2 linked regions of the Leptothrix cholodnii SP-6 genome follow. Each later gene encodes a partner of the first gene's protein in a complex. Links are inferred from orthologs where the notes say so. Each region holds a gene or a part of one and is shown in the gene's direction. Other genes may lie near its edges.

Region 1 (3,766 bases):
GTTCGGCCTCGCCGAGTTCGGGCAGGCACAGCGCCAGGTTGCGCAGCGCCACCTTGCGGCGCGCGCTGGCCAGGTGCCAGAACAGCCAGCCCAGGCCACGGCCGAGCGCCGCCTGCAGGCGCAGCGGCAGGCGCTGCAGCAGCTTGAGCAGGCCGAGCAGGACGTTTGCGGAGAAATCGCTCATGGGTTGCCCCCAGCCTGCGGCGCATCGCTCGCCGCCTCGGCCTGACGGGGATTCTTGTAGCGGTGGTAGCCCCACAGATACTGGCCCGGCAGGCCGAGGATCAGGCGTTCCATCGCGCGGTTGACGAGGGTGGCCGCGGCGATGGCCACCGCGTTGGGATCGGTGCTCGTGTCGACCGGCGGGGCGCCGGGCGTGCCCGGCATCGGCTCGGTCGGGGGGTCGACGCGGATCACGTAGCCGCGCGCGTCCGGCAGCCGCTCGCAGACCACCGGCAGCCAGGCTGCGCCGGTCTGCTGCACCAGCCGTGCGGCCAGCGTCATGGTGTAGGCCGGCCGGCCGAAGAACGGCGCCCACACGCCCATGCCTTCGGGCGGCACCTGGTCGGGCAGCAGGCCGATCGTGCCGCCGTTGCGCAGCGCGCGGATCATCTGCCGCACGCCCGACAGCGTGGCCGGCGCGGTCAGCAGGCCGGGGCGGTTGCGCGAGCCGGCCACCAGATCGCGCAGCCAGGCCTTGCGGGCCGGCCGGTAGAGCGCGGTCATCGGCTGGACGTGGCCGAAGCGCTCGGCATAGGCCTGCGCGATGACCTCGAAGGCGCCCGCATGCGGCGTCATCAGCACCAGCCCGCGGCCGGCGGCGAGGGCGGCCTCGACGTGCGCCTCGCCCTGCCACTGCACCAGCGCGCCGAAACGCGCTTCGGGCGGCCGGCTCCACAGCCAGGGCAGCTCGGCCATCATGCGGCCGGTCGACGCCACCGCGGCCCGCGCCTGCGGCCAGGCCAGCCCGGCCTGGGCGACGTGGTCGTGCATGCGGCGCCGGTAGCTCGGCGAGGCCCAATACGCCAGCCAGCCCAGCGGGCCGCCCATGCGCTGCAAAAAGCCCAGCGGAAGCCGGGCTGTTAGACGGAACAGGGTCGATATCACGGTATTAAAATTGCCACTTCGCCGAGTTAAAGAACAACTTGCGGGGCGACGGGTCGGAAATCCATGCACGGATTGTCCGACACGCTTCACCGAAAGGTGCTGATCCGAATCCGCTAAAGCGTTCGCCGCGAGCTCCCCCGAGACCCAAGGCGAACCGCCTGACGTCCTCAACCCTGGAGCCCTCACGTGGCGAACGACTTCCTCTTCACTTCCGAATCCGTCTCCGAAGGCCACCCCGACAAGGTCGCCGACCAGATCTCCGACGCCATTCTCGACGCGATCTTCGAGCAGGACCCGCGCAGCCGCGTGGCCGCCGAAACGCTGACCAACACCGGCCTGGTCGTGCTGGCCGGCGAGATCACCACCAACGCGCACGTCGACTACATCCAGGTCGCGCGCGACACCATCAAGCGCATCGGCTACGACAACACCGAGTACGGCATCGACTACAAGGGCTGCGCGGTGCTGGTCGCCTACGACAAGCAGAGCAACGACATCGCCCAGGGCGTCGATCACGCCAGCGACGACCACCTCAACACCGGCGCCGGCGACCAGGGCCTGATGTTCGGCTACGCCTGCGACGAGACGCCCGAGCTGATGCCCGCGCCGATCTACTACGCGCACCGGCTGGTCGAGCGTCAGGCGCAGCTGCGCAAGGACGGCCGCCTGCCGTTCCTGCGCCCGGACGCCAAGAGCCAGGTGACGATGCGTTATGTCGACGGCAAGCCGCACTCGATCGACACCATCGTGCTCAGCACCCAGCACAGCCCCGAGCAGAGCCTGGGCGACAAGATGATCCCGTCGTTCTACGAGGCGATCCGCGAAGAGCTGATCAAGCCGGTGCTGCCGAAAGAATGGATCACGGCCGAGACCCAGTACCTGATCAACCCGACCGGGCGCTTCGTCATCGGCGGCCCGCAGGGCGACTGCGGCCTGACCGGCCGCAAGATCATCGTCGACACCTACGGCGGCGCCTGCCCGCACGGTGGCGGCGCGTTCTCGGGCAAGGACCCGACCAAGGTCGACCGCTCGGCCGCCTACGCCGCACGTTACGTGGCCAAGAACATCGTGGCCGCCGGCCTGGCGCGCCAGTGCCAGATCCAGGTGGCGTACGCGATCGGCGTGGCGCGGCCGATGAACATCACGGTCTACACCGAAGGCACCGGCGTCATCCCCGACGCCGAGATCGCCAAGCTGGTCGAAGCCCATTTCGACCTGCGGCCCAAGGGCATCATCCAGATGCTCGACCTGCTGCGGCCGATCTACCAGAAGACCGCCGCCTACGGCCACTTCGGCCGCGAGGAGCCCGAGTTCACGTGGGAGCGCACCGACAAGGCCCAGGTGCTGCGGGCTGCCGCCGGTCTCTGAAGCCAGACACCCGGGCCGCAGGCCACTCGTCGGCATCGTCTGCCCATGACCCTGCGCCTGGAACAGCTGCGGCGCCACGCGCTGGCCCGCAGCCTGTTCGCACCCACTACCTTGCCGGCCGCACTGCAGCGCCTGGGCTTTGTCCAGGCCGACCCGCTGCGGGCGCCGGCCAAGGCCCAGGACCTGACGCTGCGCCACCGCGTGCGCGACTACCGCGCCGGCGAGCTGGAGCAGCGCTACCCGAGGCTGGGGGTCGAGGAAGACTTCTTCGTCAACTACGGCTTCGTGCCGCGCCGCGTGCAGGCCTTGCTGCAGCCGCGCCAGGCGCGCCGGGCGTGGGACGACGACCGCTGGCAGCAGGCCCGCGCGGTGCAGGACTTCGTGCGCCAGCGCGGCGTGGCCCACCCGCGCGAGGTCGACGCGCAGTTCGACCACGGCACGGTGGGCAACTGGTTCGGCGGCCGCTCGCGCGCCAGCACCGAACTGCTGGACGGCATGCACTACCGCGGGCTGTTGCGCGTGGCACGGCGCGAAGGCGGCACCCGGCTGTACGCGGTGCGCGAGGCCACGCCGGAAGCCGCCGACCCCTTGCTGGCGCTGGACACCCTGACCGATCTGCTGCTGCAGACCTATGCGCCGCTGCCTGCGCCCAGCCTGTCGCAGCTGCTGGGCCTGCTGCTGGGCGGCGGGGTGCCGCAATGGCGCCACCTGCGCGCCGCCACGCTGCAACGCGCCCAGGCGCGCTGGCCCGGCGCCGAGGTGGACGGCCTGCGCTGGCACTGGCCCGTGGGCGAGGACCCGGCCCGCAGCCGCCGCCACTCGCCCGAGCGGGTCTGTCTGCTGGCGCCGTTCGACCCGGTGGTCTGGGACCGCCGCCGCTTCGAGATCTTCTGGGGCTGGGCCTATCGCTTCGAGGCCTACGTACCCGCCGCCCGGCGCCAGCGCGGCCACTACGCGCTGCCGCTGCTGTGGCGCGACCAGGTCATCGGCTGGGCCAACGTGAAGGTGCAGGCCGGCCGGCTGATGCCCGACATGGGCTATGTCGACAAGCGGCCCGCGGAAGTGGCGTTCGGACAGGCGCTCGACGAGGAGTTGGACCGCCTGCATCACTTCCTGGGCCTGGGCTGAACCGAACTCCCGCGCTCACACCGGCTGGGTCGGCGCAAAGGCATCGACCAGATCGTCGACCGGCTGCAGGCGCGGCGGCTGTTCGGTGGTGCGGCCCAGGCGGACGTAGTCGACCTGCAGGGTCGTGATCTCGCCGTGGTGCAGCACCACGCAGTCGCCGTCG
Region 2 (3,697 bases), 390 kb from region 1 along the record:
GGAGATCAGCAAGCTCGGGCTGCTCCATCCGCCGGGCGTGCTGACCTTCGAGCAGGTCGAGGGCGCGGTGCTGAACGTCGCGCGCTACGACGTCTTCAAGCTCGGCGAGTCGGTGCTGGCCGGCCAGGTGGCGCGCGCGCTGCGCATGCTCGAGGGCCTGCAGGCCGAGGGCGAAGCCGCCGTGCTGGTGCACTGGACCTTGAGCGAAGACCTGCGCTCGCTCGCGCGCGTGCAGGCGGCGCTGCAGCAGGGCCGGCCGCTGCCGATGGCCTTGCGCGAGGCGCGGGTCTGGGGCGTCAAGGAAAAGCTCTTCGAGCGCATCGTGCCCGGCCTGTCCACCGAGCGGCTGGCCGAGCTGATCGCCGCCGCCCACCTGTGCGACGGCATCGTCAAGGGCCTGCGCGCACCGGGCTGGCCGCAGGATCCGTGGGCCGCCTTGCAGCGCCTGCTGCTGATGACCATCGACGCGCTGCCGGGGCAGGGCGGCGGCGCCAAGACCGCCGCGCGGCTGGCCCTGCGCGCCTGATCGCGGCGCACGTGCCCACACAAATCGTGCGGGCGCCCCTCTTGAAACGCGGCGGACCGTTCCTATAATCTGTTTTCGTTAGCACTCGCCGGTGGTGAGTGCTAGTGGTCCAGGCTCCCGTCCAAGGGGCCGGACGCCCCACCCGAATCCAGCTCAGCCTACCTAGGAGATGCAATGAAGCTTCGTCCCCTGCACGATCGCGTGATCGTCAAGCGCCTTGAACAAGAAACCAAGACCGCATCGGGCATCGTCATCCCCGACAACGCCGCCGAAAAGCCTGACCAAGGCGAAGTGCTGGCCGTCGGCCCGGGCAAGCGCAATGACAAGGGTGATTTCGTCGCCCTGAACGTGGCCGTCGGTGACCGCGTCCTGTTCGGCAAGTACAGCGGCCAGACCGTCAAGGTCGACGGCGACGAACTGCTCGTGATGCGCGAAGAAGACCTCTTCGCCGTGGTCGGCAAGTAAGCCACCACGCCACGCACCCGAACAACTGAATCTGGAGAATTGAACATGGCAGCAAAAGACGTGATCTTTGGCGGCGAGGCACGTGCCCGCATGGTCGAAGGCGTGAACATCCTGGCCAACGCGGTCAAGGTCACCCTGGGCCCCAAGGGTCGCAACGTGGTGCTCGAGCGCTCGTTCGGCGCCCCGACCGTGACCAAGGACGGTGTGTCCGTGGCCAAGGAAATCGAGCTCAAGGACAAGCTGCAGAACATGGGCGCGCAGATGGTCAAGGAAGTTGCTTCCAAGACCAGCGACAACGCCGGTGACGGCACCACCACCGCCACCGTGCTGGCCCAGGCCATCGTGCGCGAAGGCATGAAGTACGTGGCCGCCGGCATGAACCCGATGGATCTGAAGCGCGGCATCGACAAGGCGGTGCACGCCCTGGTCGCCGAGCTGAAGAAGGCTTCGAAGGCCACCACGACGTCGAAGGAAATCGCCCAGGTTGGCTCGATCTCGGCCAACAGCGACGAATCGATCGGCACCATCATCGCCAACGCGATGGACAAGGTCGGCAAGGAAGGCGTCATCACCGTCGAAGACGGCAAGTCGCTGGACAACGAGCTCGACGTCGTCGAAGGCATGCAGTTCGACCGCGGCTACCTGTCGCCGTACTTCATCAACAACCCCGAGAAGCAAGCCGCGCTGCTGGACAACCCGTTCGTCCTGCTGTTCGACAAGAAGATCTCGAACATCCGCGACCTGCTGCCCACGCTGGAGCAGGTGGCCAAGGCCGGCCGTCCGCTGCTGATCATTGCTGAAGAAGTCGACGGCGAAGCGCTGGCGACCCTGGTGGTCAACACCATCCGCGGCATCCTGAAGGTCGTGGCCGTCAAGGCGCCTGGCTTCGGCGACCGCCGCAAGGCCATGCTCGAAGACATCGCCATCCTGACCGGCGGCAAGGTCATCGCCGAAGAAGTCGGCCTGACGCTCGAGAAGGTCACGCTGGCCGATCTGGGCCAGGCCAAGCGCGTCGAAGTGGGCAAGGAAAACACCACCATCATCGACGGCGCCGGTGCCGCTGGCGACATCGAAGCCCGCGTCAAGCAGATCCGCATCCAGATCGAAGAAGCCACCAGCGACTACGACCGTGAAAAGCTGCAAGAGCGCGTGGCCAAGCTGGCCGGCGGTGTTGCACTGATCAAGGTCGGCGCGGCCACCGAAGTCGAGATGAAGGAAAAGAAGGCCCGTGTCGAAGACGCCCTGCACGCAACCCGCGCAGCCGTCGAAGAAGGCATCGTGGCTGGCGGCGGCGTGGCTCTGCTGCGTGCCAAGCAGGCTGCTGGCGAGATCAAGGGCGACAACGCCGACCAGGACGCCGGCATCAAGCTGGTCCTGAAGGCGATCGAAGCCCCGCTGCGCGAAATCGTCTACAACGCCGGCGGCGAAGCCTCCGTCGTCGTGAACGCCGTGCTGGCCGGTTCGGGCAACTACGGCTTCAACGCCGCCAACGACACCTATGGCGACATGATCGAAATGGGCATCCTGGACCCGACCAAGGTGACCCGCACCGCGCTGCAGAACGCCGCGTCGGTCGCATCGCTGATGCTGACCACCGAGTGCATGGTTGCCGAGGCTCCGAAGGATGAAGCCGCCGGCGGCGGCATGCCCGGCGGCATGGGTGGCATGGGCGGCATGGGCGGCATGGACATGTGATGTCCGCCGTCTGAGCACGGCTCAGGCAAGTGAGAAGGGCCGCGGTGACGCGGCCCTTTTTTATTGTCCGGTCAGTACATCACCCGGTTCGTGAGCCGGATGTTGTTGATCAGCAGTCGCCGGTTGACGTCGGCACGATCGATCGGCTCGACGCCGTGAAATGACCGCTCCGTCTTCGGAAAGGCGAGCAGCCGGTTGGGCAGGAAATCGACCCGTCCGACCTGATCGAATTTCGCGTGTGGATAGTGAGGGCCGCCCCAGCAGGTGAAGTCGGCTTGTTTGGGCCGGTAGAGCGACGTGCCCAGTTCCTGCATGGAGGTGTCCGACGGCAGATAGAAGAGGAACGTCACCAGCCGATGTGGCGCATCGGTGTGCGGTCCGATGGCGTAGCGGGTCTGGTCGTTGACCAGCAGCGCATCGCCACGCACGTTGAGTTGGCCTTCGGCCCGCTGCACGGCGGCGATGCGTGGTTCCAGTGCTTGGTGGAACTTCTCGACAAACGCTTGCAGGAATGTGTCGCTGTACATCCAGTCCGCGAGTTCGCGCCAGAAGCGCGCCTGCTCCTGGCTCAGACGGGCGAAGTCGCTTTCTTCAAAGAGCGTGGTCATGCGCTCCTTGTAGTTGTCCTTGCCGACACGTCCGGTTTCGCTCAGCGGCCGCATGCTCGACAAGGCCGGGAACTGGCGCAGCATCTCGGCGTAGTAGTCGGGCGGGAACACGTCGTCGATCACCGCATGCGGGAACGGCGCGTCGGTGACCGGCGCCTGCGCAACCCGCTCCAGCACGTGGTGCAACACGTCTCGGGCCCGGCTCGACATCGGCAGCCTGAGCGTGGTGCGCTGGATCAGTTCGACCTTCTTTTCAAGCTGGCGCGTGAAGATGAACTCGCCGACGCCCTCGAAGGCCCCCGACGCCCGCAGAGCGCCCTGGGCCTGCTGCGGGTCATGGCTGAAGCCGAGTTCATGCAAGGTCTGGATCACCTGCCGGTGTTCGTCCAGATGGGTGTTGAGT

Evidence for each region. The genes of interacting proteins can lie anywhere in the genome.
Region 2: the proteins of metK (region 1) and groL are in contact, whole or in part, in a cryo-EM structure (PDB 8P4O), measured with the Escherichia coli proteins. The link is inferred for Leptothrix cholodnii SP-6 from one-to-one orthologs.

The regions. Positions count from the first base shown.
Region 1 is NC_010524.1:127,635-131,400, reverse strand. The notes cover bases 398-3,384. They hold metK (methionine adenosyltransferase), read left to right. Parts: upstream 398-1,293; coding sequence 1,294-2,475; downstream 2,476-3,384. Other genes in these bases: LCHO_RS00625 (DNA glycosylase AlkZ-like family protein), read left to right, coding at 2,521-3,384; LCHO_RS00635 (lysophospholipid acyltransferase family protein), read right to left, coding at 398-1,104. Also shown: LCHO_RS00640 (LpxL/LpxP family acyltransferase), read right to left, coding at 1-184; more of LCHO_RS00635, read right to left, coding at 181-397; more of LCHO_RS00625, read left to right, coding at 3,385-3,603; LCHO_RS00620 (hypothetical protein), read right to left, coding at 3,619-3,766. UniProt on the Escherichia coli protein: Catalyzes the formation of S-adenosylmethionine (AdoMet) from methionine and ATP.
Region 2 is NC_010524.1:519,550-523,246, forward strand. What follows is about bases 444-3,361. They hold groL (chaperonin GroEL), read left to right. Parts: upstream 444-1,036; coding sequence 1,037-2,686; downstream 2,687-3,361. Other genes in these bases: holA (DNA polymerase III subunit delta), read left to right, coding at 444-526; groES (co-chaperone GroES), read left to right, coding at 701-991; LCHO_RS21900 (FkbM family methyltransferase), read right to left, coding at 2,758-3,361. Outside these bases: more of holA, read left to right, coding at 1-443; more of LCHO_RS21900, read right to left, coding at 3,362-3,697.